One region of the Bradyrhizobium sp. SZCCHNS2022 genome, then DNA from elsewhere that is predicted to be linked to it. Evidence: predicted binding sites of a transcription regulator. Region 1 holds the regulator's gene; each other region holds the start of a gene.

Region 1 (10,672 bases):
CGGCGCCTTGCACCAGCTGTAGGCGTCCGCCTTGTCGGCGTCCGGCAGCGTGCGACTCTCGGCCGGATCGAGCGAAGTCTCGCGCATCCAGGCGTGCGACACGTCTTCCGTGATCCGGTCCGCCGGCAAGGTTTCGATCTGGCCGTCGCGCGTGCGCAGGCCGGCCCGGAAAAGAGCGCGATCGGCGTCGTGATAGGCGCCGAAGCTCATCAGCAGCCCCGGACCGCGGCCGAGCTTGGCGAGATCGAGCGCGTCCGCGATGCGCAGGAACTGCGCGAAGTCACCGCTGCGGCCGTCCCGCCACTGATCGAGCTCGTCCGGTGTCGACAAGGCCAGCACGTTCTCGAGCGTATCGGCAAACACCACGCGTTCGAGAAAGGCGCGGAACGACGCGGCGATGGCGTTGAGCCGGACGCGCTCGCCGAGCTCGATCGCCCGCGTCGTGCCGCCGGGCTGGAACGCGAGGCTGTGCGGCCATTTTCCGGCGATTACGCCCATGATCTCCAGCAGCCGCGCCCGCGCAGGCAACGCCTCGCGCGCAGCGCCTCCCTTGGTTGCGGTGAAACGCTCGGCCGCCGCGTCGTGCCAGGCGTGCCCGGCATAGGCGCCGCGGGCGAAGTCCGGCATGAAGAAGATGTAGAAGTGGGTGAGATGATCGGCGGCGTTCTCAGCCGCATGCGCGATGTTGGTCGCGAGGGTGCCATTGGGCGCCGGCACAACGCCCATCGCCTGACCCAGCGCGTTGGCTGCGGCGATCGACTGCGAGACCGAGCAGATGCCGCAGATGCGCGGCGCGATCACCAGCGCGTCGAGGGGCGGACGTCCTTCGAGGATCTGCTCGAAGCCGCGGTAGAGCGGCGCCGTCACCTCCGCGCGCGCGACGCAGCCGCTCTCGATGTCGAGCCTGACCTCGAGGTCACCCTCGACGCGGTTGAACGGGCCGACCGTGATCCGCGTCATGATCTGCGCTTGTCACTGGGCCGGCTCGGCGGCACCACGACATGATCGGCGGTCGCGTTGACGCGCACGCGGCGTGGCGTCGCCGATTTCGACAGCGCCGCCAGCGCGACGAACCAGGCCTTCGGCATGTCGGTCGGAAGGCCGACCGGGATGCCGGCGAGCTTGGCCGTCTGCAGATAGTTCTGCGCGCTCTCGAATCCGGGCGACGTGCAGGCGATGCAGGCATAGCCGCCCTTGGTGCAGGAGCCGCCGCCGTTCCAGGAGCGCTGATTGCAGTCCCCGACCGCCTGCGTCGCACGGCAGCCGAGATGCTCCATCAAGCAGCCGCGCTCCGACATCACTTCCGCGCTCGCCTTGAACTCGTAGAACTCGTTGCGCGAGCAGCCGTGATGGGCGAGGTGATTGGCGATGAAGGTCGGCCGACCGACTGCGTCGAGGCCATCTGCCGTGAGATCGCCCGAGGTGAGCGCCAGCAAGCTCTCCATGATCCAGCCCGGATGCGGCGCACATCCGGCAACGTTGATGACGGGCAGCCCGCGCCTGGAACGGAAGCCGGCGCCCAGCGCGCCGCCGATGTCGCTGCTCTCGAACTGCAGTCCGACCGCGTCCGTCGGATTGATGCCGGCGGCGGGAATGCCGCCATAGGCCGCACAGCTGCCGACGGCGACGACGTAGTCGGCCAGCGGCGCCAGATCGAGCAGCCAGTGATAGATCGAGCGGCTGGTACCGGCGAGCATGTTGAAGCGGCCCGTCAGATCAGGCCCGCGTGCAACCGAGCCCTCGAGGACCAGCAGATCGAGCCGCTCACGGCCGTCCCGGATGGCCTCCAGCATTCCGACGACTTCGTCGCCGGTCTGCTCGCTGACGGAAGGATGCCAGATCAGATCGATACCGGACTGACGCAACTCGTCGAACCAGCCTGACGCGCCGCTCTCCAGGATCGACATCGTGCAGCCGCCGCAGCTTGCGCCCTGCAGCCACAGCATCCTTGTCATTGCCTCCGAGCCGGCCATCGTGAGGTCTGCCCTATCTTGCGCCGTGCGCTCCGCTTGGCATCACCGTCGGATTTAGCGCTGCGACGCGAACGGTGGCAAGCGCGTCGCCCGGGGCGCCCCCGGAACCGCGCCGGTGGCGGCTGATCAACGCGGATCCCGCCCAGATCAGTCCGAACAGACCGATGGCAGCGATCCCGAGATCGCCAAGACTGTCGCCGACCTCGATCGCCCCCAGCCCGAGCCGCGGCGCCAGCAGCGTGACGGTCTCCACGCCGCCGATCACCAGCGCGATTGCAACGGACGCGCCCGTGATCACCAGATTATAGCGCCGCTTGCGGGCCGGATCGGTCAGCGCCCAGCGATAGGCGCCCGTCATCAGCATGCTGTCGGCGGTATCGACGGTGGCCATCGCCGCCGCGAACAACACCGGGAACACCAGCACATGAGCGAGGCTCGCGCCGCGCGCCGCCTCGGTCGCCGACAGGCTCAACAGGCCGATTTCGCTGGCAGTGTCGAAGCCAAGCCCGAACAGGAAGCCGAGCGGGTACATGTGCCAGGCGCGGGAGACGATGCGAAGCACGGGTCGCAACAGGCGAATCAGGATGCCACCCCCGGCGCCGCCGGCGTTCGGCTGGGCCGCGCGGCGCCAGAGCTTCACGAACAGCACCAGATTGACGACCGCGATCAGCAGCAGAAAGCCTGCCGAGACCGACGTTCCGATCGTTCCGCCGATTGCCCGGATCGTACTCTGCTCGCTCAACAGGTCAGCGCCGGCAACGAGGCTCACCACGATGGTCGCGATCACCACGACGCTCGAATGGCCGAGGGCGAAGTAGAGTCCTGCAGCGCGCGGCTTGTCGCCATCCTCAACCAGCTTCCGCACGACGTTGTCGATGGCGGCAATGTGGTCCGCGTCGACCGCGTGCCTGAGGCCGAGCAGCCAGGCCAGCAGCGCCGTGCCGACGATCGCGGGCCGGTCGGCGTAGAGGGCGAAGGCCCACGCCCAGGCAAGCGCGTTGGCCAGCACGAGGCCGGCGAGCAGCGCGACGGTCGAGCCACCCGCCCCCGTGAACCAGGCTGGGATCCGGCGGGCGGGGGGAGGATGATCAATCGGAAAAATTGTCATACTCACCAGGAGAGCAAGACCCGCGCCATTCGGCAAGAGCAGTGTCCACCGGCGAGAATCATCTCGAATCCAGCCGTGCGGGACAGTGCTTCCCAGACCAGCCCCCCTCCCTTGGCAACCCGCTATCCGGTCACGCACAAACCTTGACCAGTGGCTGCCGCCTCCGCCGTTCTCCCCTCACCGCGCCGAGGCGCTCTGCGCGGCGATCTCGCGCCGCACGGTCGTCTCGAACTGGCTTGCCGGCGCGGCGAACATCAGCCGGGTCTCCTCGTGGAACGCCGAGAAGATGCCGACCACGGCCGGCTCACCGCCGATCTCGGCCATGATTGGCGAGCCCGAATAGCCGAAATTGGCCAGGCAATGCACGGTCAGCAGCTTGGCGTCCTTGGTCATCCCCGCGCTGCAATTGCGCTGGCCGGTCGGCGAATAGCGCCGCTCCTGGCCATAGCCGATCTCGGAGATGGTGCCGGCCCTGGTTGCGGCGACCAGCTCCTCACGGCTCAGCGCCCTCACCGCCACCGGCTTCGACGGCAGGGCGTCCTTCAGGATGATCAGCGCCCAATCGGCCGGGGAGCGGTCGAGCGACCATCGGTCGTGCTGAGTCGGAACGAACTCGGGCGCGACGATCAGCCGTTCGGCGATCGATGAGGCGGCCGGTGTGCCCCTGTTCATGCCAGCCAGGAAGCGGACGTTGCCGGGATTGACCTGCGCGAGCCCGTTGAACACGCAATGCGCGGCGGTGAGCACGACGCGCGGCGCGATCAAGGTGCCGGTACACCAGCCGCCGGTCGAATACTGCGCCACGGTGACGACGCCGATCGACGAGGCCGGCCAGGAGGTCGGGTCCACGACCTCGCCGATGTGCCGGTCGAGTCCGAGCAACTGCTCGGGACGCGGGTTGGCCACCCCGGCATCCGCCGATTCGAATCTCGGCTTCCAGCTCGCGATCATCGCCTGCGCCTGGACGCGCTGCGCCTCGGTCAGCTTGACCCGCTGCACGTCGCGGCCGGCCGAGCGCACGCCGTTGCGGCCGGCCATCACCAGCCAGGCATAGCCCTGCACGAGGTCCTGGCTCACGCCGCGGCCGTCGAGCATCATCAGACCGAGCATGTATTGCGACTGGGCGAAGCCTTGGGCTGCAGCGCGGCTGAACCAGCGGCCGGCTTCGCCGTAGTTGCTCGCGACACCCTCGCCGTTGACGTAGGCGATGCCGAGATAGTGCTGGGCGACGGCGAGGCCCTGGTCCGCCCCCTTGCGATACCAGGCCAGCGCCTCGGCCGCATTGCGCGGCTGGCCCCAACCGAAGGCGTGCATGAAGCCGATGTCGAACTGCGCCCGCGCATCGCCCTTGGCGGCGAGCGGCAGCAGGCGGCGCAGCGCAACGTCATGCTGGCCGTTTCCGGCGGCGGCGACGGCGTCTTCGAGCTCGGCGGCCGGTGCACCGGCCAGGCTGCCGAGCAGCACGGCAAGACTTGTGATGATCGTCTTGAGCAAGGGCGTCCGCTGGAACCAAAACACGGGCCCTTCAGCACACTCGATCAAGACGGCGGCGGCGTGGCGGAAAGCGGACCGCGGTGTCCTTAATCCGGCCTGCTCGCCTCTCACACCTGCACGTCCCTCACACCTGCCGCTCCTTATGCCTGCTCGCTCTTGGCGAACCGATCGTCCAGCGCATAGCCCGCGCCGCGCACGGTGCGGATCGGATCCTGCTCGCGACCCGGATTGAGCAGCTTGCGCAGACGGCCGATGTGCACGTCGACGGTGCGCTCGTCGATATAGATGTCGCGGCCCCAGACGCTGTCGAGCAACTGCTCGCGGCTGAACACGCGGCCGGGATGCTCGAGGAAGAATTCGAGCAGACGGTATTCGGTCGGGCCGAGGTCGATCGGCCGGCCCGAGCGCGCGACGCGGCGCTTCTCGCGGTCGAGCTCGATGTCGCCATAGGACAGCACGGTCGCGAGCCGCTCCGGGCTCGCACGCCGCAGCAGGCCCTTCACGCGCGCGAGCAGCTCCGGCACCGAGAACGGCTTGACGATGTAGTCGTCGGCGCCGGTCGCAAGCCCGCGCACACGCTCGCTCTCCTCGCCGCGCGCGGTGAGCATGATGATCGGCAGCTGCTTGGTCTCGGACCGCGCCCGCAGCCGCCGGCACAGCTCGATGCCGGACAGGCCCGGCAGCATCCAGTCGAGCACGACGAGATCGGGCACGCGCTCCTTGAGCCGCGTGTCGGCCTCGTCGCCGCGCGCCACGGTCTCGACCTCGTAGCCTTCGGCCTCGAGGTTGTAGCGCAGCAGCGTCGTCAGCGCCTCCTCGTCCTCAACCACCAGAATTCGCGCGCCCATGTCGAAATCGTCTTTCTCAGTTGCCGGGGATCGTGGTCGCGAAGCTGGTCATGTCGCCCTTCGGGCGCTTGTCCATGATCTGCTGGCCCTCGATCATATAGAAAACCGTCTCAGCGATGTTGGTGGCGTGGTCGCCGATCCGCTCGATGTTCTTGGCGCAGAACATCAGGTGGATGCAGAACGAGATGTTGCGCGGGTCCTCCATCATATAAGTGAGGAGCTCGCGGAACAGCGAGGTGCAGATCGCATCGACCTCCTCGTCGCCCTTCCAGACCGTCATCGCCGCCGGCAAATCATGCGCGGCATAGGCATCCAGCACCGTCTTGACCTGCGACTGCACCAGGTCGGTCATGTGCTCCAGGCCGCGGATCAGCTTGAGCGGATGGAAGTCGCTCTCCAGCGCGGCGACGCGCTTGCCGATGTTCTTGGCGAGGTCACCGATCCGCTCCAGATCGGTGGCGACGCGCATGGCGCCGACGATCTCGCGCAGATCGACGGCCATCGGCTGACGGCGGGCGATCGTCAGCACCGCGCGCTCCTCGATGATGCGCTGCAGCTTGTCGACCTCGGCGTCGGCGGCGACCACCTTCTGGCCGAGCGCCACGTCGCGCCGCACCAGCGCATCGACGGAATCGACGATCAGCCGCTCGGCGAGGCCGCCCATCTCCGACACCAGCCGGGTGAGATCCTGCAGATCGCTGTCGAACGCCTTGGCGGTATGTTCACTGGCCATGTTGATCTCCTGAAGAATGCTGTCGGCGTCAGCCGAACCGGCCGGTGATGTAGTCCTGGGTCCGCCGATCGCTCGGCGAGGTGAAGATCTTGCTGGTCTCGTCGAACTCGATCAGCTCGCCGAGATACATGAAGGCGGTCTTGTCGGAGACGCGCGCCGCCTGCTGCATGTTATGGGTCACGATCGCGATCGTATAGTTCTCCGCGAGCTCCTGGATCAGCTCCTCGACCTTGGCGGTCGAGATCGGGTCGAGCGCCGAGCACGGCTCGTCGAACAGGATCACCTCGGGCCGGACGGCGACGGTGCGGGCGATGCACAGGCGCTGCTGCTGGCCGCCGGACAGCGACAGGCCGGAGGCGTTGAGCTTGTCCTTGACCTCGTTCCACAGCGCGCCGCCGCGCAGCGCCTTCTCGACGCGGTCGTCCATCTCGGACTTCGAGATCTTCTCATAGAGCCGGATGCCGAAGGCGATGTTCTCGTAGATCGTCATCGGGAACGGCGTCGGCTTCTGGAACACCATGCCGACCCGCGCGCGCAGCAGATTGAGATCGAGCTTGGGATCGAGGATGTTGGTGTTGTCCAGCATCAGCTGGCCGGTGGCACGCTGGCCCGGATAGAGGTCGTACATCCGGTTGAAGATGCGCAGCAGGGTGGACTTGCCGCAGCCGGACGGGCCGATGAACGCCGTGACCCGGTTGGTGCCCAGCGTCAGGTTGATGTTCTTCAGCGCGTGGTGATCGCCGTAATAGAAGTTCAGGTTGCGCGCGGTCACCTTGGCCGGCGCCTCGGGGAGCGGCTGGCCGTGGAGCGCGTGATTGGGCTGACTGACGGAGACGGACAGTTCGGTCATTTCGTTTTCCTCTCGGCGCCGAGAATGCGTGCACCGACGTTCAGGGCGAGCACGGCCAGAGTGATGAGAAGGGCTCCGCTCCAGGCCAGCTGCTTCCAATAGGCATACGGGCTCTGGACGAAATTGTTGATGGTGACGGGCAGGTTCGCCATCGTCTTGGAGAGGTTGAGGCTCCAGAACTGGTTCGACAGCGCGGTAAACAACAGCGGCGCGGTCTCGCCGGCGACGCGGGCGGTCGCCAGCAGCACGCCGGTGATGAGGCCGGAGCGCGCCGCGCGGTAGGCGATGCGGCGGATCACCAGCGAGCGCGGCAGGCCGAGCGCGGAGGCCGCCTCGCGCAGCGGGTTGGGTACCAGCAGCAGCATGTCCTCGGTGGTGCGGAGCACGACCGGGATCACGATGACGGCCAGCGCCAGCGCGCCGGCGATCGCCGAGAAGCCGCCCATCGGCACCACGACCGCGCCGTAGATGAACAGGCCGATGATGATCGACGGTGCCGACAGCAGGATGTCGTTGATGAAGCGGATCACCGAGGTCAGGCGGTCATTGCGGCCGTATTCGGCGAGGTAGGTGCCGGCGAACAGGCCGAGCGGCGCACCGATGCCGACGCCGATCACGGTCATCATGATCGAGCCGACGATGGCATTGCGCAGGCCGCCTTCGCTGGCGCCCGGCGGCGGCGTGTCGGCGGTGAAGACCTGCAGGCTGAGGCCGGCGAGGCCGTTATAGAACAGCGTGAACAGGATCAGCGCCAGCCAGGTGACGCCGAACGCCGCGGCGGCGATGCACAGGCCGCGGACCATGAGGTCGCGGCGGCGGCGGCGGGCGTAGATCGGATTCACCGGATTGACCGGCGTGTCGAAGGTGGACGCGTCGACGCTCGACATGGCTTACTTTCCTGCCTTGGCTTCGAGTCGCGCCAGCATCAGCCGGGCGCTCGCCAGCACGAAGAAGGTGAGGACGAACAGGAGCAGGCCGAGCAGGATCAGGCTCGACTGGTGCAGACCGTCGCTCTCCTGGAATTCGGAGGCGATCGCGGCCGAGATCGTGGTGCCCGGCGCGAAGATCGACGACGAGATCCGGAACGAGTTGCCGATGATGAAGGTCACCGCCATGGTCTCGCCGAGCGCGCGGCCCAGCGCCAGCATCACGCCGCCGATGACGCCGACGCGGGTGTAGGGGATGACGACGCTGCGGACGACTTCCCACGTGGTGCAGCCGACGCCGTAGGCCGCTTCTTTCAGCACCGGCGGAACCGTCTTGAAGACGTCGACCGAGATCGAGGTGATGAAAGGCAGCACCATGATCGCCAGGATCAGCGAGGCGTTGAACAGGCTGAGATAGGACGGCGGACCTGCGAAGATGTCCTGCAGCACCGGGATGTTGGCGCAGAGGCTGATCATGAACGGCTGGAACGTGGTGGCCAGGAACGGGCCCAGCACGAAGAAGCCCCACATGCCGTAGATGATCGAGGGAATGCCGGCGAGCAGCTCGATGGCCAGGCCGATCGGGCGGCGCAGCCATTGCGGGCACAGCTCGGTGAGGAAGATCGCGATACCGAGGCCCACGGGAATGGCGATCAGCATCGCGATGAACGAGGTCACCAGCGTGCCGTAGATCGGGCCGAGCGCGCCGAGCACCGGGGGATCGGCCGAAGGCGCCCAACGCTTGGTGAACAGGAACTGGAAGCCATACTCCTTCATCGCCGGCCAGGCGCCGATGACGAGGGAGATGATGATGCCGCCGAGGATCAGCAGCACCGAGATCGCCGACAGGCGGGTGATCCAGTAGAAGGTGACATCGCCGAGCTTGAACGCGCTCAGCGCACGGGCGCGGTCATAGGGCCCTGCGGCAGCGGCGATATCGCCAACCTCGCTCTCAACGGCCATCTCAGCCAAGTCCGCCCCCTGCTTCTTCGACACCATCATCACCTTGGACGAACCCTCTCCCGTTTCCGGGAGAGGGCAGTGCGCTTTCAGATCAGCTCTTGATGTCGGCCGACCAGGTCTTCTCGATCAGCTTTACGACGCTGTCGGGCATCGGGATGTAGTCGAGATCCTCGGCCATCTTGCCGCCCTTCTCGAACGACCACTTGAAGAACTTGATCGCCTCGGCGGAGGCCGCCTTGTCGGTCGGCTCCTTGTGCATCAGGATGAAGGTCGCCGCCGTCATCGGCCAGGACTTGTCGCCCGGCTGGTTGGCGAGGATCACATAGTAGCCGGGAGCCTTGGCCCAGTCGGCATTCGCCGCGGCGGCCTGGAACGCCTCGACGGTCGGCTGCACGGTCTTGCCGGCCTTGTTGATCATGCCGGTGTAGGTCAGCTTGTTCTGCTTGGCGTAGGCGTATTCGACATAGCCGATCGCGTTCTTGGTCTGGCTGATATTGCCGGACACGCCTTCGTTGCCCTTGGCGCCGACACCGACCGGCCACTCGACCGCGGTGTTGAAGCCGATCTTGCTCTTCCAGTCGGCGCTCGCCTCGGAGAGATAATAGGTGAAGTTGAAGGTCGTGCCCGAACCGTCGGAGCGGCGGACCACGGCGATCGCGTCGGACGGCAGCTTGACGCTGGGGTTCAGCTTCTTGATCGCGGCGTCATCCCACTTGGTGATCTTGCCGAGATAGATGTTGGCGAGCGTCTCGCCGTCCAGCACCATCTCGCCCGGCTTGACGCCCTCGAGGTTGACGACCGGCACGATGCCGCCCATCACCATCGGCCACTGCACCAGGCCGTCCTTGTCGAGCTGCTCGGCCTTGAGCGGCGCGTCGGTGGCACCGAAGGTCACGGTCTTGGCCTGGATCTGCTTGATGCCGCCGCCGGAGCCGATCGACTGGTAGTTCAGACCGTTGCCCGTCTCCTTCTTGTAGGCGTCGGCCCACTTGGAATAGATCGGGAACGGGAACGTCGCGCCCGCGCCGGTGATGTCGGCAGCAAAGGCCGACGTCGATGCGGCGACCAAGCCGGCAGCGACAATAGCTTTGACGAAATTCATAGCTGGTCTCCATGCTTGGGAAGCGAAGCGCATGACGCACCCGATTGCGCTTCCCCGGCCGCTTTAAGGGGCCTCGGTGCCGCTTTTATAAAGGTTCGATGACAGCTGGATGACAGTCACAAGCCGTTGATATTTATTGATATTCAGATTTCGTCCCGAATTTCTACGGTGCCTAGGCCGCCCTTGATGAAGGCCACCGCCCCTGCCTTTTGCGAGCGTCGCTCAACCAAGAATGAGAACGCCTTTGCCCGTGTCGCCCGCCCCACCTTCGGTGTCGTCCCGGCCTTGAGCCGGGACCCATAGCCACCGGCGGATGTGTTTGGCGACAATCGTCAACCCGCGTGCCTCAAACATCTCCCTGGGGTTATGGGTCCCGGCTCAAGGCCGGGACGACAGCTGAGTTTTGGCCGACGCCTTTCATCACACTGCTGCCTTGGGACAAGCCATCGAGACAAGTCATCGCGCCCCCGCGGCACATCGTGCCCAGGTGATGCATCCGTCATGTCCCTCTTCAACGAGAGGGCGCGGAGAAGGCCGGACCTCGGCTGAGGCCCGTGGCCCGCCTGCTCAAAAGAATGCAGGCGGCAGGTACCACAGGTACAGCCGGACAGATCCGGCCTTCCCCGCGCGACGGTTTTACGGTGTCCTTCGTGCTCTCCCTGGGGATCGGCTCTC
Region 2 (10,672 bases), 5.4 Mb from region 1:
CAAGACGATGCAGGCCCTCTACGCACAGCTTCTGGTTGGACTGATCAACGGCTCGTTCTACGCGCTGCTCAGTCTCGGGCTTGCCGTCATCTTCGGCATGCTCAACATCATCAACTTCGCCCATGGCGCGCTCTATATGATGGGCGCGTTCTGCGCCTATTTCCTGCTGAACCTCGGCGGCATCGGCTATTGGTGGGCGCTGCTGCTGGCGCCGATCATCGTCGGCATCTTCGGCATGGTCCTCGAGCGCACCATGCTGCAATGGCTGGCCGGGCTCGATCATCTCTACGGCCTGCTGCTGACCTTCGGTCTGGCGCTGATCATCCAGGGCGTGTTCCAGAACTTCTTCGGCTCGTCCGGCCTGCCTTATGCGATTCCCGAACAGCTCCGCGGCGGCATGAATCTCGGGTTCATGTATCTGCCGGTCTATCGCGGCTGGGTCGTCATCTTCTCCCTTGTCGTGTGTCTGGCGACCTGGTTCCTGATCGAGCGGACCCGGCTCGGGGCCTATCTGCGCGCCGCCACGGAGAACCCGACATTGGTGCGGGCGTTCGGCATCAACGTGCCGCGCATGATCACGCTCACCTACGGTCTCGGTGTCGGGCTTGCCGCACTCGCGGGCGTGCTGTCGGCGCCGATCAACCAGGTCCGTCCGCTGATGGGCGAGAACATGATCATCGTCGTGTTCGCGGTGGTGGTGATCGGCGGCATGGGCTCGATCATGGGCTCCATCATCACCGGCTTTGCTCTCGGCGTGATCGAGGGACTGACCAAATATTTCTATCCCGAGGCTTCCAACACCGTGGTCTTCGTTCTGATGGTCCTGGTGCTGCTGGTGAAGCCGACGGGTCTGACCGGACGGGCGGCCTGACATGACATCGATCACCGACGCGACCCTGCCGATCACCCCGCGCGCGATGCGCGACGAGATGATCGTGTTCGTCATCATGGCGGCGCTGCTTGCCATCGTGCCCTGGACGGGGCTCTACCCGTTCTTCGTCATGCAGGCGCTGTGCTTCGCACTGCTCGCCTGCGCCTTCAACCTGCTGATCGGCTATGGCGGCCTGCTGTCGTTCGGTCACGCGATGTTCCTCGGCACCGCCGGCTATTGCAGCGCGCACGCACTCAAGGTCTGGGGCCTGCCGCCGGAGCTCGGCATCCTGGTCGGCGTGGCCGGATCATTCGTCCTCTCGGTCGTCGCGGGATACATCTCGATCCGCCGCCAGGGCATCTATTTCGCGATGATCACTTTGGCGCTGTCGCAGCTGCTGTACTTCATCTATCTGCAGGTGCCTTTCACCCATGGTGAGGACGGCATCCAGGGCATTCCTCAGGGCCGGATGTTCGGCATCCTGGATCTGTCCAAGCCGACGGTGCTCTATTACGTCGTGCTGGTGGGTTTCCTGGGCGGCTTCCTGCTGATCTTTCGCACCATCAACTCGCCGTTCGGCGAGGTGCTGAAGTCGATCCGTGAGAACGAGCAGCGTGCGATCTCGCTTGGCTACAAGACCGACCAGTACAAGTTGCTCGCCTTCATCCTGTCGGGGACGCTGGCCGGGCTGGCCGGCGCGTTGAAGGTGTTCGTTGCACAGAACGCCTCGCTGACCGACGTCGAAGTGGCGATGTCGGGTCAGATCGTGCTTATGACCCTGGTCGGCGGCCTCGGAACCGTGTTCGGCCCCGTCGTCGGCGCGTTCGTGATCGTGGGTATGGAGCAATATCTGGCCGGCTTCGGTCAGTGGGTGAAGGTCATCCAGGGCGGCATCTTCGTCGCCTGTGTGCTGACCTTCCGCCGCGGCGTGATCGGGGAACTCGCCCATCTGTTCAAGCGTTCCCTCTAAGTCATTGATTTGCTGGAAATTCCTGCGAGATGGCAGAAAGCGGTGGATGATCCGGCCGCCGCTTCTGCTGCGGCGAGATCCGGGATATGACAGTTCTGTGACGGGCCGGCCCTGGCCCGTTCCAGAATCGATGGACCTCGTCCCATGTTGCACTGGTTTCGCGCCGTCCTCCCGCGGGAGGAGCGGTTTTTCGATTTGTTCACCCGCCACAACAAGGTGGTGATCCAGGGCGCGCATGCGCTGCAGGACATGCTGCAGGGCGGCGACGACATTCTCGTTCATTGCCAGCGCGTCAGCCAATTCGAGAACGAGGCCGACAACATCACCCGCGAGGTGCTGACCGCCGTCCGCCGCACCTTCATCACCCCGTTCGACCGCGGCGACATCAAGAACCTGATCACCTCGATGGACGACGCCATCGACCAGATGCAGCAGACGGCCAAGGCCGTGGTGCTGTTCGAGGTGAAGGAGTTCGAGCCGACCATGCGCGAGATGGGCACTTTGCTGGTCGAATGCGCCAATCTGATCGGCAAGGCGCTGCCGCTGCTGCAGGCGATCGGCCAGAACGTGCCGATGATCACCGCGATCACCGAGGAGATGACCAAGCTCGAGGGGCGCGTCGACGATCTCCACGACATCGGCCTGAAGGAGCTGTTCCTCAAGCACCGCAACGCCAACACCATGGACTTCATCGTCGGCGCCGAAATCTACGACCATCTGGAGAAGGTCGCGGACCGCTTCGACGACGTCGCCAACGAGATCAATTCGATCATGATCGAACAGGTCTAGGGGCGCGCGCCGTGGATGCTCATCTCGGCCTTCCGATCCTGGTCGGCCTCATCGGCGTCGCACTCGCCTTCGATTTTCTGAACGGCCTGCACGACGCCGCCAACTCGATCGCGACCATCGTCTCGACCCGGGTGCTCAGGCCGCAATATGCGGTGTTCTGGGCCGCATTCTTCAACTTCGTTGCCTTCACGGTGTTCGGCCTGCACGTTGCGCAGACCATCGGCACCGGCATCATCGATCCCGCGATCGTCGACGCACAGGTGATCTTTGCCGCGCTGGTCGGCGCCATCGTCTGGAACCTCGTCACCTGGGCCGCCGGCATTCCCTCGTCGAGCTCGCACGCGCTGATCGGCGGGCTGGTCGGGGCAGGGATCGCCAAGGCCGGCATCTCGGCCGCCGTCTGGAGCGGATTGTCGAAGACGATCCTCGCCATCGTGCTGTCGCCCCTCGTCGGACTGCTGCTGGCGATGATCCTGGTGGCGATCGTGTCCTGGGCCTCGGTGCGATCGACGCCGTTCGCCGTCGACCGCGCCTTCCGCATCCTGCAATTCGCCTCCGCCTCGCTGTACTCGCTCGGCCATGGCGGCAATGACGCGCAGAAGACCATGGGCATCATCGCGGTGCTGCTGTACTCGCAGGGCCATCTCGGCGAGCAGTTCACGGTGCCGTTCTGGGTGGTGTTGTCGTGCCAGGCGGCGATGGCGTTGGGCACCCTGATGGGCGGCTGGCGGATCGTCCGCACCATGGGCCTGCGCATCACCAAGCTGAACCCGATGCAGGGCTTCTGCGCCGAGACCGGCGGTGCGATCACCTTGTTCCTGGCCACTTTCCTCGGCGTGCCCGTCTCGACCACCCACACCATCACCGGCGCCATCGTCGGCGTGGGCGCCGCCCGCCGCGCCTCGGCGGTGCGCTGGAACGTCGCCGGATCGATCGTCTACGCCTGGATCTTCACGATCCCGGCCTCCGCGATCGTCTCGGCGCTGACCTTCTGGCTGGTGTCGGTGCTCCGGCACTGATCCGGGGCGGGCAGGGGATGAACTCCCCGGTTGGAGTTGCGGTGCAAAACGCCTATATGGAGGGCGCGCGGCGGCCGTGAGCCCGCGCGTCTCCCGACACATCGCCCGTTCTCTGGCCCGAAACGACGCCTGCCGCCTCATGTCCGACACCACCGTCACGACCGAACAGCCCGCCCGCACCGCCTTGTCCGACGAGGTCGCGCGCCGGCGCACCTTTGCCATCATCTCGCATCCGGACGCCGGCAAGACCACGCTGACGGAGAAACTGCTGCTGTTCGGCGGCGCCATCAACCTCGCCGGCCAGGTCAAGGCCAAGGGCGAGCGCCGCAACACCCGTTCGGACTGGATGAAGATCGAGCGCGAGCGCGGCATCTCGGTCGTGACCTCGGTGATGACCTTCGAGTTCGAAGGCCTCGTCTTCAACCTGCTGGACACGCCGGGCCACGAGGACTTCAGCGAGGACACCTACCGTACGCTGACCGCGGTCGACTCCGCCGTCATGGTGATCGACGCCGCCAAGGGCATCGAGGCGCGGACGCGAAAGCTGTTCGAGGTCTGCCGCCTGCGCGACATCCCGATCATCACCTTCATCAACAAGATGGACCGCGAGAGCCGCGACACGTTCGATCTCTTGGACGAGATCGAGAAGACACTGGCGCTCGACACCACGCCGATGACCTGGCCGGTCGGCCGCGGCCGCGACTTCATCGGCACCTATGATGTTCGCGACGGCGGCGTGCGCCTGCTCGAAGGCGGCGGCGCCAAGACCGGCGCGGCGCAGCAGATCGCAATTTCCGAACTCGGCAAGCTCAACGCCAATCTCGACATCGGCCAGATCACCGACGAGCTGGAGCTGGTCAAGGAAGCCTGCAAGCCGTTCGACCTCGACGCCTTCCGCGAGGGCCATCTCACCCCCGTCTATTTCGGCAGCGCGCTGCGCAATTTCGGCGTCGGCGATCTGCTCGAAGGCCTCGGCCGCTATGCGCCGTCGCCGCGCGCGCAGGAGTCGAACCTGCGCAAGGTCGACGCCGCCGAGCCGCGCATGAGCGCCTTCGTGTTCAAGATCCAGGCGAACATGGACCCGAACCATCGCGACCGCATCGCCTTCGCGCGTCTGTGCTCGGGCAAGCTCAACCGCGGCATGAAGGCGAAGCTGGTGCGCACCGGCAAGACCATGCCGCTGTCGAGCCCGCAATTCTTCTTCGCCCAGGACCGCTCGGTCGCGGACGAAGCCTTTGCCGGCGACGTCGTCGGCATTCCCAATCACGGCTCGCTTCGCATCGGCGACACGCTGACCGAGGGCGAGGATCTCACCTTCGTCGGCGTGCCGAGCTTCGCCCCGGAAATCGTCCGCCGCGTCCGGCTCACGGACGCGATGAAGGCGAAGAAGCTGAAGGAAGCCTTGCAGCAGATGTCGGAGGAGGGCGTCGTGCAGGTGTTCCGCCCGCGCGACGGCGCGCCGGCGCTGGTCGGCGTCGTCGGTCCGCTGCAGCTTGACGTGCTCAAGGCGCGGCTCGATGCGGAATACTCGCTCCCCGTCGAGTTCGAGATTTCCGAGTTCTCGCTGGCGCGCTGGATCTCCTGCGACGACAAGAAGAAGCTGGAAGCGTTCATCGCCTCCAACAATTCCGGCGTCGCCGACGACGTCGATGGCGATCCGGTGTTCCTGGCCAAGAACGAGTTCTATCTCGGCTACACCAAGGAGCGCGCCGAGGGCATCGTGTTCTCCAACGTCAAGGACGTGAAGAAGAAGGCGTAGCCGCCCGACACTCCGTCGTCATTCCGGGGCATCGCGCAGCGATGAACCCGGAATCCATTCACCCTCTCGCCCTGTCGCCCGATGGATTCCGGGTTCGCCCTGCGGGCGCCCCGGAATGACGGTGCGGAGAGATCATCCTAAAGCTCGATGATCCCGCGCCGTGCCGCATGCGCCACCGCATCGGTCCGGCCCGTGGCATCGAGCTTGTCGAGCAGCGAGCCGACGTGGAATTTTGCGGTGTGCACGGAGATGCCGAGGCTGCGCGCGATCTCCTTGTTCGAGCAGCCCTCGGCCATCAGCGCCAGCACGTCGCGCTCGCGCGCGGTGAGCTGAAACGCGTCGCTTGCGGCACCGTCAGGCGCCGGGCGGTCGCCTGCGTCCCCGCTGTTGCGCGTGACCTCCACCTCGGCGTTTTCGCCCGATGCGACCAGCCGCAGTCCGGCGACGCCGCCGAGCAGCGCCGCCAGCCGGTCGGCCAGCTCGGCATCGTCGACCCTGATGGCGATCGTGATCGGCGCGGGTTCGTCCGCGCTCACGCGGGTCGCTCGCCGATGGTCAGCGCCACCTGCAACGGCTCGCCACTGCGCAGCGCCGCCACCTCGACCACGGCGCCGACGCTATCCGGGCCGAGTTCGCGCATCAGCGCGCGCATGCCTCTGAATGGCTGGTTGTTGAGTGCGGTGATGATATCGCCCTGGCGCAGTCCGGCGACGGCGGCCGGACCCGTCTTGTCGACGCTCATCACCATTGCGCCCAAGCCGTCATCGAGCCTGACCGGCTGCAGCCCGGCGCCGAGATAGCCGCGCGCGATACGGCCGTGGGTCTCGAGCTTGCCGGCCACCCGGGCGATGGTCGCGGCGGGAATGACGAGCGTGCGGCGCGGCCCGCGTACGGCCATCCCGATCGCGCGTCCCTGCGCGTCGAGCACGAGCCCGCCTTCGGAGCTGTGGCGCAAGCGGGTGTCGAGTTCGACCCTCGCCTCGATGTCGCCGCCGCGCAGGCTGCGCCAGGGGCCGGCGGATTTCGACACGAGCGCGAGTGCCGCGACCGGCGTGCCCTGGTCGGCGGCCGTGATGACGGCGAGCGACCCGAGCGGCGGGACGTCGTTTGTGAGCAGCGCAGCCGACGCGTCCTGACCGTCGAAGCGAAGCAGGGCGATGTCGGTGGTGTGATCGCGCCCGGCGATGGTTGCAGCGCGCGTCGTACCGTCAGCGAATGCGAGTGACACCTCGCCTTCGTCGGCCAGCGCCTCGTCGGCCGTGATCACGAGGCCGGGCTTCCAGATGAAGCCGGAGGCTCGCGAGCGGTGCGAATGGACCGAGACGAGCGACGGCGCAGCAGCGGCGGCCGCTGTGGAGAGCGCTGACGACAGCGCGGACAGGGCAGAGAGATCGGACATCGATGGCTCCATTGGTTGAAGCCAATGTGGAGCCTCGGACGGCGTTTCGGAACTCCCCGGATGGGCAGGCCATCGCGAGCCCGGCTACGACACCTCAAATCGTCGTTCGCGCCTTTGGCAGCGGAAATGCGAGATCGCCATGCTTCGATGTCTTCAAGCCCAATCCGACCAGCGCCTCGGCGAAGCGCACCGCGGCGGCGACGCCGTCAATGACGGGAATGCCGAGCTCGGTCGACAGATCGTGCGCGAGATCGGCCATTCCGGCGCAGCCGAGCACGATGGCGCCGATGCCATCCTCGCGCAGCGCTGCCCGGCACTCGCCGAGCAGCGTGCCGCGCACATTCGCTTCCGGCTTGTCGAGATCGAGCACGGCGACGTCGACCGCGCGCACCTTGCGGCAGTGATGCTCCATGCCGTAATTGCGCACGAGATGCTCGGCGATCACCTTGGTGCGCGACAACGTCGTGACGATGCTGAAATGGGTGGCGACGAAGCTCGCTGCGTGCATCGCCGCTTCCGCGATGCCGAGCACCGGCACCGCCGACAATTCGCGTGCGGCGAGCAGGCCGGGATCGCCGAAGCAGGCGATCACATGGGCGTGGCAACCTTCTGCGTCGCCGGCCTCGACCTCCTTGAGCATGCCGACGGCCGCGATGGCCTCGTCATAGTGGCCCTCGATCGAGGCGGCGCCGAACCGCGCGGTGCGGCCGACGATCCGCGTGGACGGGCTGGCGCTGGCCTGCGCCGCCTGCGCGATCAGATCGGTCATCGTCGCGGTCATGTTCGGGTTGATGACGTTGATCACGGTCTCGCCGGGGCGGCTCATCGTTGCGTCCGTTGTTGTTGTCGTGTCCTGCCGTGTTCTAGCCGAGTTCCGCGGGCATGGTCGAGGGCCGTTCGCGACGCGGAACGCGCAGACGTGAACGGGATTGAGCTTGCGGATGTCGTGGTCGCGCCCAGCTTTGCGTTCGTCCCTTTCTCGAGAGACTCCATGCTGCGTATCGTCATGCTCGTCCTGCTGATGGTGGCCGCTCCGGTCACCGCCGACGCGCGCCGCCGCCAGATCAACCCCGTGCCGTTCGCGCACACGCCGTGCAGCGTGCTCGACGAGCGGCCGTGCACGCCGTCGTTCTGCAGCGTCTACGGGCCCTGGCCGTGCATCCCCGAGATGAACTATCCCTATGGCCAGAACCTGCAGCTGACCATCGAGACCCGGCCCGCCACGGACCAACTGGCCAAGTATCAGAAGCCGGACCACGATCTCGACACGATCGCTGATCTGTTCGGCGCACTTCGCTCCTGCTGGACGCCGCCGGCAGAGGACGACGCCCGCGCAGGGATGCAGATGACGGTGCGCTTCAGCTTCAAACGGACCGGCGACATGGTCGCCCCGCCGCGCGTGACCTTCGCGAGCCCGAGCGCCCCGGCCGACACCCGGGCGATCTACCTGAAGGCGATCAATGCCTCGCTGGAGGCCTGCCTGCCGCTGAAGTTCACGTCGGGCCTCGGCGGCGCCCTGGCCGGCCGGCCAATCGCGATCCGCTATGTCGACAATCGCGATCTGAACAAGACGTCCGAGCAGCGATAGCCGTCGGTCGGCGGCAGGTTGGCACAAGGCCACGTTGCGACGCTGCCCCCGAAAATGATACCCAGTTCCCACAGGTTGCGTGCACAGGAGAGGGACGCCGTGGGACTTCTGGTGATGGTGGTGGGGCTGGTGCTGTTTCTCGGCGCCCACGTGTTCACGACCCGGCGCGAGGCGCGGGCGCAGGTCATCGCGAAGCTGGGCGAGGCGCCCTACAAGCTCGCCTACACGGTCGTTGCGCTCGCCGGTCTCGTGCTGATCGTCTGGGGCTTCGCGCAGTACCGCAACAACGGCGGCTGGATCCAAGTGTGGACGCCGCCGAAGGCGCTCAAGCACATCAATCTCGCCTTGATGCTGCCGGCGGTCATCATGATCGTCGCCGCCTACATCCGCGGCCGCATCTACACGACGCTGAAACATCCGATGCTGGCCGGCGTGAAGCTGTGGGCGTTCGGCCATCTGCTCAGCAATGGCGACCTCGGCGGCATGATCCTGTTCGGCTCGATTTTGGCATGGGCGGTGTTCGATCGCATCTCGCTGAAGCGCCGCGCCGATGCTGGTGGGCCGCCGATCCCCGTCGGCGGCGTCGGCAACGACGTCATCGCGGTGGTGGTCGGCATCATCGTCTATGCTGCGCTGGCCTTCGCGTTCCATCCGGTCGTGCTCGGCATTCCCGTCATCGGCAATTAGCGGTTCTCGGCGGACGCTTTCTGCCGCACAATTCAGCGTCGCTCGAACATCGAGCGGCGCACATGACCGGAACAATTCGGCAACCGACAAGAATAATTCAGGGGAGGCGATCCGATGGAGTGGTCGCAACATGCCGCCATCAGACCGATGCGCTGGGAGCAGCGTTTCGGCGACCGCGTGGTGCCGCTGTTCGCGGAGCGTCCGGCGAGCATCTGGGCGATGGTCAGGGAGGCGGCGGCGCGCAATGGCGACGGCGAGGCGCTGGTTTGCGGCGACTGGCGCTTGAAGTGGCGAGACGTGGTGCCCCAATCGGGCCGGATCGCCGCGCTGTTGCGCGACAAGGGACTGCGACGCGGCGACCGGATCGCTCTCCTGCTCGGCAACCGCATCGAATTCGTGCTGTCGCTGTTCGCAGCGGCCCAACTCGGTCTCATCACCGTCCTGCTCTCGACCCGCCAGCAGAAGCCGGAAATCGCCTATGTGCTGAAGGATTGCGGCGCCAAGCTTCTGCTGCACGAGGCCTCGCTCGCCGAGCGGCTGCCGGACGCTGCCGACGTTCCTGATCTGCTGCATCGGATTGCCGTCGATGACGACATCGGCCGATCCGAGCTTGCACGGCTTGCTGACCGCGCGCCGCTCGCGGCGGAGGAGGACGTCGCCGAAGAGGACACCGCGATGATCCTCTACACCTCCGGTACCACCGGTCGGCCCAAAGGGGCGATGCTCGCGCATTGCAACATCGTCCACTCCTCGATGGTCTACGAAGACTGCCTCGGGTTGACGCCGGCCGACCGCTCGATCGCCGCGGTGCCGCTCGGTCACGTCACCGGCGTCGTCGCCAACGTCACCAGCATGGCGCGCTGCGCCGGCACCCTGATCATCATGCCGGAGTTCAAGGCCGGCGAGTATCTCAAGCTCGCCGCGCGCGAGCGCGTGACCTACACGGTCATGGTTCCCGCGATGTACAATCTCTGCCTGATGCAGTCCGATTTCGACAGCCATGATCTGTCGTCCTGGCGCATCGGCGGCTTCGGCGGCGCGCCGATGCCGGTTGCGACCATCGAGAAGCTGGCGGCGAAGATCCCCGGTCTGCGGCTGGTCAATGCCTATGGATCGACCGAGACCACCTCGCCCTCGACCCTGATGCCGCCGGCTCTGACCGCACGTCACATCGACAGCGTCGGCCTGCCGTGCCCGGGCGCCAGCATCCTTGTGATGGATGCGCAGGGGCGGGAGCTGCCGCGCGGCGAGATCGGGGAGATCTGGATCGGCGGCGGGCAGGTCATCAAGGGCTATTGGAACCGGCCCGAGGCCACCGCCGAGAGCTTCACCGCCGGCTACTGGCACTCCGGCGACCTCGGCTCGATCGATGCCGACGATTTCGTCCGGGTGTTCGACCGCCAGAAGGACATGATCAATCGCGGCGGGCTGAAGATCTACTCGGCCGAGGTCGAGTCGGTGCTCGCCGCCCATCCGGCCGTGGTCGAGAGCGCGATAGTTGCCCGGCCGTGCCCGGTGCTGGGCGAGCGGGTCCACGCCGTGGTCGTGACGCGCTCGCCGGTGAGCGCCGAGGCCCTGCGCAGCTGGTGT
Region 3 (10,672 bases), 3.6 Mb from region 1:
ATTGAAGACGGGTGCTCCGTTGGCGCGCATCGATGCGCTGCGCTTCGCCGACAAGACGCCGATCTGCGTCAGCACCTCCTGGCTCTCGGCCGAGCGATTTCCCGACGCAGGGCGGGTGTTCGCCGCGACCCGCTCGATGACGGCGCTCCTCGCGCATTACGGCATCCGCGACTATCGCCGCGGTGCGACCAGGATCACGGCAGCGATCGCCGATGCCAGCGACGCGTCCCGCCTCGACCTCGCGCTGGGGCGTCCGGTCCTGGTCGTCGACAGCACCGACATCGACGCCGACGGGACGCCGCTCGTCAGCAAACGCTCGCGCTTCGCTGCGGAGCGTGTGACGTTCGAGGTCGAGAGCTAGGGCGAAACCGTCGCCATGTTCTCGACCTCGGGGCACTCAGTCGATGAGCGTGCCGTCTTGATTGAAGAACGGATGCGGCCCGTCGAAATCCCCGATGGGCACCTGATGCGTGACGATCGTTCCGAATCCCGGCCCTGGAAACCAGGCATGAAGGTGAAAGGCTGGAGGCTCGATGCAGAAGGATGGCGATTGCATCTCGGCGAGATCCAGTGCCACGGCATGGTTCGGCGCCGGGCAGATCGTGCAGGGGATTGCGGCAAACCGGGTCAGCGCTGCACGATGGACGTGACCGCATCCAATCAATTGCACCCGCGGGTGACGCGTGAGGATGGCTGCGAGATCCGCAGCATTGCGCAGGTTCTGCCGGTCCATGTGACCGATGCCGGTCGAAAATGGCGGATGGTGCAGAAACAGCAGGGCCGGCTTGTCGGCACGAGCAGAGAGCTTGGCATCGAGCCATTGCAGACTCGCCTGATCGATCTCACCATGCGGATGGCCGGGCACGCTGGAATCGAGCAACAGCAGATCGAGATCGGCCAATTCCACATGCCGATTCAGCGGACCCGAGGGGTGATCATGAGACGCGTCCGGAAACGCCACTCGCATCAACTCGCGTGAATCGTGATTGCCGGGCACGGCAGCGAACGGAATCCGGAGCTCGGCAAGCAGATCCTTGAGATGATCGTACTCGGCCGGTGACGGCGTGTCGGCGAGATCCCCCGAGATCACCACCAGGTCGAGCTTTGGCTCAAACCGGTTGAGCTCCGTGATGCATCGCGCGAGCGCGCGCGCCGTGTCGACACGACGATAGGCCAGCCGACCGGGCGCCTTGATGTGGAGGTCCGAAATCTGCGCAATGTTGACCGCGTTCTTGGTCATGAGATGATCAACCTTCCGCTGGCAGCAGACGAATGGAATTCGGCTCAATCGACAGTCCGATGCGCTCTCCGGCATGGACCTTGATCGTATTCGGCGCATCCACGGTGAGTGGAATGGAGGCCGCGCCGCGAACGATGATCCGCTGCCGGTCGCCGGCAAAACGGACGCTGTGGACGACGCCGGTCAGCTCCGATGCCGCGGCCTCGACGATGCCAATCGTTTCCGGTCGAACCATCGCAACGGCCTGGTTACGCGGCGCGGGATCGGCGACCGGCAGTCGTCCGCCCGGCAGAACGAGGTGGCCGCCGTCGATCGGTGCCTCGATGATGTTGGCCGCACCGACGAACTCCGCCACGAAGCGATCGGCTGGAGTGAAATAGATCTCTCGCGGCGTCCCGATCTGGGCGATGGCGCCCTTGCGCATGACGACAATGCGGTCGCCGAGCTCCATGGCTTCGGCCTGGTCATGCGTGACGTAGATCGCCGTGATCCCGAGCGTGCGCAGCAGGCTGTTGAGCTCACCGCGGAGCCGCTCGCGCAGGGCCGCATCCAACGCCGTGAGCGGTTCGTCGAGCAGGAGCACGCTCGGCCGGATGGCGACCGCACGTGCGAGCGCGACACGCTGGCGCTGGCCACCCGAGAGTTGATCGATGCGGCGATCTTCGAGCCCGCCCAGATTTGTCAGGACCACGAGTTCGGCGACCCGCGCGGCCCGTTCAGCCCTCTTCACGCCGCGGATCTTGAGCCCGTAGCCGATATTGTCGGCGACCGTCATGTTGGGGAACAGCGCATAGGACTGAAACACCATGCCGACGTTGCGCTTCTCGATCGGCTGCCGCGTCAGGTCTTTGCCGTCGAACAGCACGCGTCCGCCCGCATCGGGATTTTCCAGCCCGGCCACGATCCGCAGCAGCGTGGTCTTGCCGCAGCCGGACGGCCCCAACAGCACCAGCGTCTCGCTCTGCGCGATGTCCAGCGTGGCGCGCGCCAGCGCGCACGTCCCGTCGGCAAAGGTCTTGCCGCAGTTCTCCACCTTCAGCGCGGCTCCATGCCGGGTCATCGTGCTCACCGCAGGTTTCCTCTCTCGCCGATCCATTGCATGGCCACCAGCAGCGGAATGATCATCACGAAGAAGATCAGCGTATAGGCGGACGCGACCTCCAGCCGCATCGATGCGTAGCTGTCGGCGAGGCCTACCGGCAGGGTCTTGGTCAACGGCGTATGCAACATCCAGGTCAGGTTGAACTCTCCGAGCGACAACGTCACCACCATGAGGCTGCCAGCCAGAATGCCGGGGGCGGCATTGGGAACGATGACGTCGATGAAGCGCCGCCATGGCGCGGCCCCGACGGATGCGGCGCCCTCATCGAGCGATTTGACGTCGATCGTCGCGAATACCGCCATGACGGACCGGACCATGAACGGCATCGTGAAGATCACATGACCGGCGAGGATGAACAGCCATGAGCGGCGGAAGCTTCCGAAGCCGCCATAGGTCAGCAGCAGCGCGAGCGCGATGGCGAGTCCGGGAATGGCGAGCGGCAAGGTGATGATCTCCTCGACCAGCCGTGCCAGCCGCCCGCCGCGAACATACAGCGCATAGGCGGCGGGAATACCGACCACGAGCGTGACTGCCAGGGTGCCCAGCGCAATCAGGATCGAGGCCATGATCGTGCCGGCGTAGAGCTCCCAGACCTGGGCAACCCATTGCAGCGTGATGCCGGACTGAATGCCGCGGAAGTAGTTGACCGTGACGCCAGCGGCGATCGACAGCGCCGCCGGCACGGCCAAGAAGGCGGCGACGAGCAGCGTGAACAGCAGTTGAAGGATGAAGATGATACTGTTGCGCACGAGCCTACCCTGCCGCCGCCACCGAGCTGCCGGCGAAGGAGCGCGCCAGCGCCAGCATGAGCCAGGTCATCACGCCAAGGCCGACCGAGAGCGCCGCCGAGGTGGCCAGGTTTCCGGCCAGCGTGAACTCGGTATAGATCAGCATCGGCAGCACATCGATGTTCGTCGCCAAGGTGAATGCCGTTCCGAACGCGCCCATCGCCGTCGCGAACGCGATCGCGCCGGACGCGATCAGCGCCGGCGTCAGTGCCGGCAGGATCACGTCGCGCAGCACGGCCCATGGGCTCGCGCCGAGCGATCGGGCCGCCTCCTCCAGACCGGGATCCAGCTTCTGCGCCGCAGCCATGATGGTGAGGATCACGCGCGGGATCGAAAAGTAGAGGTAGCCCAGGAACAGCCCATGGATCGAATAGGCGAACACGAGCTTGTCTCCCGTGAGCCTGGACGAGACTTCCCCGATCAGCCCCTGGCGGCCGGCCAGAAGAATGATCATGAAGCCGACCACGACGCCGGGGAAGGCGAGCGGAAACGTCAGGATCGCGACCAGGATCGCACGGCCGCGAAAGCGGTGCCGTTGCAGAAACAGGCCCGCGATGGTCGCGATGATCAAGGTCGCGACCGTCGTTACCGCCGCCAGCACCAGCGTGTTGAGCAGGGTCGTCCGATAGCGCGGCTCGAGGATGATCGCGAGATACTCGGCCAGCCCACGCGGTCCTTCTGCGCCGGTGAGGAGCAGCCTCGCCATCGGCAACAGGAAGAACGCTGCCGTGACCGCCGCGAGCGGCAGCAGACAGAGACGGACGAAGGAATTGTGAGACATGGAATTGATTGCACCTCCGCCGGAGCGTCTCCGGCGGAGGCGCGGCACTCCTTTAGCGGACCTCGGACAGGTAGCGATCCACGAAGCCCTTCTGCGCGGCCTCCATGTCGCCCCAGTTCACGCTCTTGGCACGGGCATAATCGCTGTCCGGAAGGAACTTGCTCTTCACCGAGTCCGGCAGCTCGATGGGGCGCGCCGGACGCAGATAGGCATTGGTCCAGATCGCCTGGCCCTTGTCGGACAACAGATAATCCATGACTTTCTTCGCCTTGTCCTTGTCGGGGGCGTTCTTCACGAGGCCGACGACATACGGGAAGACCACTGAACCTTCGCAGGGAATGACGAACTCGAAATTGCCCTTCTCGGTATACTTCGCGCGGTAGGCGTTGAAGTCGTAGTCGAACAGGATCGGGATCTCGCCCGAGACGACGCGTGCATAGGACGTCTGCTTCGGCACGATAGGATCGTTCTTGCGCAGGTCCTTGAAGAAGCCCAGAGCCGGATCGAAATTGGCCTGCGTACCGCCGAGCGCGAGGTTGACCGCGACGGCGCCGACATAGCCAACGGCCGCCGAGCTCGGATCGAGATAGCCAACCATGCCCTTGTAGTCCGGCTTGAGCAGATCCTTCCAGCAGGCAGGAACCGGCTTGCCGCCGAGCGCATCCTTGTTCACGAACAGGCCGAGCGTACCCGAGTGGATCGTGGTCCAATAGCCGTCCGCGTCCTTCAGGCCGGCGGGGACCTGATCCCAATTCGCGGGCTTGTAGGCCTCCAGCGCATCCTGCGCCTTCGCCTTCATGCCGAAGGTGACGCCGAAATAGCCGATGTCGCCGACGGGATTGCTCTTCTCAGCGAGGATCTGCGCCAGCGCCTGGCCGGAATTCTTGTTGTCATGTGGAATGTCGTAGCCGAGATCGGTCTTGATCGCCTTGAGCATCGAGGCCCAGTCGGCCCATTCCGGCGGGCAGTTGTAGCAAATGACGTCCGCGGCCTTGGCCGGGTGCCACGACGCGACGACACACAGCGCGAGCAGAGCGAGAACGAGGCGGGTGACCTTCATGAAGACAGACTCCGTATTCCTGGCATCACGGCCAGTTCCGAAGCTTCCCCTAAAGACGGCCCATGAAGGATTTGCGACAGCGATTGCAGCGCACACAGCGCATGCTGCACCCTGATCGCTTGCACACGAACGATCGCAACCTTCAGATGCCTATCGGTTCAAGCAACAGCCCGACGGCCGATGATCGCGAAGCGCAGCTTGCCGGAGATCCAGTCGATCGCGGCGACGGCGACGAGGATCATGAGGATCAGGAACGACACCTTCTGCCACTCCAGGACGCGAATCTGCTCCGCTAGCTGCAGCCCGATGCCTCCCGCGCCGACGATGCCGATGATCGTCGCCGAGCGCGTATTTGATTCGATGAAGTAGAGTACCTGACCCGCAATGACCGGAAGCACCTGTGGCAGCAGGCCAAAGCGGATCTCGTGCAGCGCATTGCCGCCGGCCGCGCGCACGCCTTCGACCTGCTTGCGGTCGGCGCCCTCCATCGCCTCCGAAAACAGCTTGCCGAGGGCGCCGAAGTCGGACACCGCGATTGCGAGCACGCCCGCGAAAGGCCCGAGACCGACGACGTTGATCCAGACCAGCGCCCAGATCAGCGTGTCGACGCCGCGGATGGTGTCGAACAGGCGGCGCACCGGAAAGCGGAAGATCGCCGACGGAATGACGTTTCTCGCCGCAAGCAGGCTGACCGGGAAGGCGACGCATGCGGCGAGCGTCGTGCCGAGCACCGCGATCGACAGCGTTTCGCCAAGCGCCTGGAGATAGATCGGCAGCGACGCGCCGGGATCAGGCGGCAGCATCAGCCGGGCGATCCAGCCGAGCTGGCCGAGGCCGGCCAGCATCCGCGACGGCGAGAAATCCAGATCGATAAGGCCGAACACGAACACCGCGAGCGCGACCAGCAGCACCACCGGGGTCGCAAGGCGCGCCGACATCGGACGCTCGAAAACGTGTGGATAGCGCTCCCTGAGCACGCGCGGATCTGGCGTCTCGCCGCTCTTCATGTTCGCGGCTCCGCGCCGAACAGCCGGCCGCGCAGCCAGCCGGTGGCGATATCGATCAGGAACACGGTCACCACGATCATCACGAGAATCGCGCTCACATCGGAATAGTAGAACTTTCGCACGGCGACGACGAGTTCCTGGCCGATGCCGCCGGCGCCGACGAACCCCATCACCGAGGCTTCGCGCACGTTGATCTCGAAGCGTAGCAGCGTATAGCTGGAGAAGCCGGCCATCACCTGAGGCAGCACGGCAAAGCGCATGCAGGAGAGCCAGCTGGCCCCGGTGGCACGGACGCCCTCGACCGGCTTCATGTCGGCGTTCTCGACGACCTCGGCAAACAGCTTGCCGAGCGCTCCGCTCGAATGAACGGCGATCGCGAGCACACCGGCCACCGGCCCGAGGCCGAAGGCGATGACGAAGATCAGCGCGAAGACGATGCCGGGGACGGTGCGCGCGAACTCGAGCAACCGTCGCACCGTGAAGCGCACCCACGGCGCAGGCGAGGTGTTCTCAGCGGCGAGGAAGTTCAGGCCGAACGCGACCAGCATCCCTGCCAGCGTGCCGACATAGCTGATCAGCAGCGTCTCGCCGAGCAGCTTGATCCACTTCTTGAAGCCCCAGAACCACTCGAAGACATTGCTCCAGACCCGGTGACCATCGTCGAGCGTGAAGATGCGGTCGAAATAGCCGACGAAGTTGCCAAAATATGCATAGAGCGTCCGGACGTTCACCTCCGCGCCGATGGCGGCAACGACGAGCACGGCCGCGAACGCACAAGCTCCGAGCAGAGTTCGCCAGCGCCGGCGCGCGACGGCCTTGCGATAGGCCTCGTTCAGCACCGCGAGTTGCTGGCTGGGAAGGATCGAGACGGCGACCGCCATCGGACTATGCTGGCCCTGTTCGAAGCGTGGAAGCAATTCTCAAAGGATGAGCCGGGCCACAGGGACCCGGCTCATGCCACAATCGGATGACGATCAGGACGCCTTCTTGCGCAGGCTGTCGACGAACTTGATCAGGTCGATCGTGCCGTCCCAATCCTTGGTCGTGGCAGGATGGAAGCCCTTCTTCTGGCCGTCGGAGAGACGGTCGAACGCCGCCTTGTCCTTGGTCGGCGCGTCGAAGAACGCCTTGGCAATCGCCGACTTGAGATCGTCCGGCAGATCGGTGTTGTAGGCGTAGGGACCGTTGATGATCGGCGCCGACTTGTGAATGATCCGGAAGTCTTCCTTCTTCATCGGCGAGCCGTCGGCGTTCTTCAGCATGCCCTTGGTCAGCATCTGCGCCAGCGTCGAGTCGTTGTCGCTGGTCCACTGGTTGGCTGCGATGTCGACGGTCCCCTGGGACAGGGCCAGCACCGCATTCTCGTGGCTGCCGGTGAAGACCACCTTGCCGAAATACGTCTCGGCATCGGTCACGCCCATTTTGTTGAGCTCGAAGCGCGGCACATTGTTGCCCGACGTGGAATTCGGATCGACCAAGCCGAGATTCTTGCCCTTGAGGTCCTCGACCTCCTGATACGGGCTGCTCGCCTTGACGAAGAACACCGAATAATAGCCGGTGCTGCCGTCGGCATTGATGTCGTTGGCGAAGGCATCGGTCTTGACCCCCGTCAGGCGGGCCCGGGCGAACGAGGCCGAGCCGTAGCTCGCAATGTGGATGTTGCCGGCGCGCTGGCCTTCGATCACGGCCGCGTAGTCGTTGGCGATGCGCAGCGTGACTTTCACGCCGAGCTCCTTGGAGAGATAGCTCACGAACGGCGCCCAACGCTCGGTGACGCCAGAGGCATTCTCAGCCGGAACGACGGCGAAGGTGAGCTCGGGATATTTCGCCTTCCAGTCAGCGGCGGAGGCCGAAGCGGTGAACGCAAGCGCGGCGACGCCTGCCAGAATGATGCGACGATTGATCATGACCTATCCTCTTGCTGCAATCATACGATGCGACCGTCGCGCGCGGCGGCCGAAACTTGTGATACATACGGCTCAGGCGACGGCGGCCTCGCCAAAGGCCGGAACGGCTGCCGGCGGCACGGGGCGAGCATCCATGACCTCATCGGCTTCCAGATCGTAAAGCTCGCGCGCGATCTGGCCGGTGAGAGCGGCAGGGACGTCATCGAACACGACGCGCCCGGTCGCCATGCCGATCAGGCGGTCGCAATAGCTGCGCGCCAGATCGAGCGAATGCAGATTGCAGACCACCGTGATGCCGAAATGCTTGTTGATGCGCAGCAGCGCATCCATCACGATCTTGGTGTTGCGGGGATCGAGCGAGGCGATCGGCTCGTCGGCCAGGATGATGTCGGGCTGCTGCACGAGCGCACGCGCGATGGCAACCCGCTGCTGCTGCCCGCCCGACAATTGATCGGCGCGCTGCGCGGCGAGCGAGGCCATGTCGAACTGCTCCAACGCGGACATCGCGATGGCGACATCCTCGGCCGGCCACAGCTGCGCCAGCGAACGCCAGGAAGGAATTTCGGCCAGCCGTCCCATCAGCACGTTGGTGAGCACGTCGAGCCGGCCGACGAGGTTGAACTGCTGGAAGATCATTGCCGAGCGCGCACGCCATTGGCGCAGGTCGCGCCCGCGCAGCGCCGTCACGTCGAGGTCGTTGAACAAAACCCGTCCGGAGCTGACGGGACTGAGCCTGTTGATGGAGCGCAGCAAGGTCGACTTGCCGGCCCCGGACCGCCCGATCACGCCGACGAAGCTGCCGGGCGCAATGGCGAAGGACGCATTGTCGACCGCGGCTTTCGCACCGAACCGGCACGTCAAACCATCTACCACCAGCATTGCAAGCTCCAGACGCCTCGTGACGCGCTACCGCTAGCGTCTGGATTCAACAGTTATGTGACAATGCGCTCACGCTCGCCTGCTCATCCACATCGGCGACGCCCCGGTCATCCGCCCGTCACGCAACCGTCATAGTGAGCACCTTAGACATCCGAGAACCTCCAGAAGCAGACGAGACATGGCCGGCAAGTCACTTTCAATCCATCCCACCGTCGATCCCACCGCAACCCTCCACGACGTGAGGCTGGGCGCCTATTGCGAAGTGGGTGCCCGCACCATCCTCAACGAGGTGGCGATGGACGACTACTCCTACGTCGTCAACGATGCACAAATCACCTACACGACGATCGGAAAGTTCTGCTCGATCGCGGCGATGACCCGGATCAATCCAGGCAATCACCCGATGCATCGCGCGACCCAGGCGCATTTCACCTATCGCGCCAGCGCATATTTCCCGGGCGAACCCGACGATGCGGATTTCTTCGCCTGGCGACGCCAACACCATGTCGACATCGGTCATGATGTCTGGATCGGCCATGGTGCGATCGTGCTGCCAGGACGCAACATCGGCACGGGCGCCGTCGTGGCGGCCGGCGCCATCGTCACCAAGGACGTGCCCGATTATACCATCGTCGCCGGCAATCCCGCGCGTCTCCTGAAGCGCCGTTTCCCGGAGGACATCGCTGAGCGTCTGCGGCGCCTCGCCTGGTGGGACTGGGATCACGACGCACTGCGCGCGGCCTTGCCGGACTTCCGGCGCCTGGAGATCGCCGACTTCCTGGACAAATACGAGGCAGCTCTCGACGACGGCGTTCAGCTGCGGCAGAGTGCCACGCCATGACAGACATCTTTGTTTCGGGCGGCAAGTGCCTGATCGGCTCCGAGCTCGTCGACGCATCGCTGATCCTCTCGCGGGGCGTGATTGCCGGGATCGACACGACTACACCGCGTACCGGACTCGATCTCGATGCGAGCGGGCTCACGGTGCTGCCCGGCATCGTCGATATTCATGGTGACGCCTTCGAGCGGCAGATGATGCCGCGCGCAGGCGTGGATTTTCCGATCGACGTCGCTCTGGTCGATAGCGACCGCCAGGCCGTCAGCAACGGCATCACCACGGTCTTCCATGCGACCACCTGGTCGTGGGAGCCGGGCCTGCGAAGTGCTGCGAACGCGCGCCATCTGCTCGAGGCGATCGAAGCTCTGCGGCCGCGCCTCGCTGCCGATACCCGCTTCCATTTGCGTCACGAGACCTACAATCTCGATGACGAGGACGAGATCCTCGCATTGCTTGCAGCGCGGCGCATCGACTTGTTCGCCTTCAACGACCATATGGACTCCACCGTGGCGAGCCTGGACAAGCCGCACAAGCGCCAGCGCATGGTGGATCGCACGGGAATGTCCGGCAGCGACTTCGATCGCCTGGTCGCGCGCATCGTTTCACGGGCCGATGCCGTTCCGGCGTCGATCGCCCGCCTTGCCGCGGCCGGCCGCGCGGCCGGCATCCGCATGCTGTCTCACGACGACGAGAGTCCGGAGATGCGCCGTGCCTTTCGGGAACAGGGCGTGGGAATCGCAGAATTCCCGGTCAATGAGGAGACCGCGCGCGAAGCCGCCGCAGGCGGCGATGCGATCGTGTTCGGCGCCCCCAACGTCGTCCGCGGCGGCAGTCACACGGGCTGGACCAAGGCGAGCGACATGATCGCCAAGGGGCTGTGCTCGGTGCTGGCCTCCGACTACTATTATCCAGCGCCGTTGCTGGCAGCCTATCGGCTCGCCGCCGACGGCGTTCTTCCCCTGTCGCGGGCCTGGAGCCTGATCTCGGCTGGTCCTGCGCATGCCGCGGGCCTGTCGGACCGTGGCACGCTCGCGACAGGCCAGCGTGCCGACATCATCCTCGTCGACGAC

What was found. Region 1 encodes PhoB, which activates phosphate uptake and scavenging genes when phosphate is short. Its sites were predicted from a motif close to TGTCATNNANCTGTCAT; they were not measured.
Region 2: QXZ94_RS08470 (DUF47 domain-containing protein) is a predicted target of PhoB. The motif match lies at 1,928-1,944, and genes of this name have one in related genera.
Region 3: phnC (phosphonate ABC transporter ATP-binding protein) is a predicted target of PhoB. The motif match lies at 8,881-8,897, and genes of this name have one in related genera.

Annotation. Positions count from the first base shown of each region.
Region 1 covers NZ_JAUHHZ010000001.1:7,299,769-7,310,440, reverse strand. Annotated here, with positions in the region: gene QXZ94_RS32645 (nickel-dependent hydrogenase large subunit) at 1-960, opposite strand, end outside; gene QXZ94_RS32640 (HupU protein) at 957-1,973, opposite strand; gene QXZ94_RS32635 (HoxN/HupN/NixA family nickel/cobalt transporter) at 1,987-3,081, opposite strand; gene QXZ94_RS32630 (trypsin-like serine protease) at 3,259-4,575, opposite strand; gene phoB (phosphate regulon transcriptional regulator PhoB) at 4,716-5,423, opposite strand; gene phoU (phosphate signaling complex protein PhoU) at 5,440-6,156, opposite strand; gene pstB (phosphate ABC transporter ATP-binding protein PstB) at 6,185-7,006, opposite strand; gene pstA (phosphate ABC transporter permease PstA) at 7,003-7,893, opposite strand; gene pstC (phosphate ABC transporter permease subunit PstC) at 7,897-8,895, opposite strand; gene pstS (phosphate ABC transporter substrate-binding protein PstS) at 8,987-9,997, opposite strand.
Region 2 covers NZ_JAUHHZ010000001.1:1,901,807-1,912,478, forward strand. Annotated here, with positions in the region: gene QXZ94_RS08460 (branched-chain amino acid ABC transporter permease) at 8-871, shown strand; gene QXZ94_RS08465 (branched-chain amino acid ABC transporter permease) at 873-1,841, shown strand; gene QXZ94_RS08470 (DUF47 domain-containing protein) at 1,986-2,630, shown strand; gene QXZ94_RS08475 (inorganic phosphate transporter) at 2,642-3,649, shown strand; gene QXZ94_RS08480 (peptide chain release factor 3) at 3,789-5,408, shown strand; gene QXZ94_RS08485 (response regulator transcription factor) at 5,546-5,944, opposite strand; gene QXZ94_RS08490 (S1C family serine protease) at 5,941-6,807, opposite strand; gene QXZ94_RS08495 (aspartate/glutamate racemase family protein) at 6,902-7,633, opposite strand; gene QXZ94_RS08500 (hypothetical protein) at 7,799-8,395, shown strand; gene QXZ94_RS08505 (NnrU family protein) at 8,495-9,082, shown strand; gene QXZ94_RS08510 (class I adenylate-forming enzyme family protein) at 9,197-10,672, shown strand, end outside.
Region 3 covers NZ_JAUHHZ010000001.1:3,691,094-3,701,765, forward strand. Annotated here, with positions in the region: gene phnF (phosphonate metabolism transcriptional regulator PhnF) at 1-361, shown strand, start outside; gene QXZ94_RS16410 (phosphodiesterase) at 398-1,240, opposite strand; gene QXZ94_RS16415 (ABC transporter ATP-binding protein) at 1,248-2,300, opposite strand; gene QXZ94_RS16420 (ABC transporter permease) at 2,306-3,091, opposite strand; gene QXZ94_RS16425 (ABC transporter permease) at 3,096-3,911, opposite strand; gene QXZ94_RS16430 (ABC transporter substrate-binding protein) at 3,964-4,971, opposite strand; gene phnE (phosphonate ABC transporter, permease protein PhnE) at 5,130-5,978, opposite strand; gene phnE (phosphonate ABC transporter, permease protein PhnE) at 5,975-6,859, opposite strand; gene phnD (phosphonate ABC transporter substrate-binding protein) at 6,953-7,885, opposite strand; gene phnC (phosphonate ABC transporter ATP-binding protein) at 7,958-8,764, opposite strand; gene QXZ94_RS16455 (chloramphenicol acetyltransferase) at 8,943-9,605, shown strand; gene QXZ94_RS16460 (alpha-D-ribose 1-methylphosphonate 5-triphosphate diphosphatase) at 9,602-10,672, shown strand, end outside.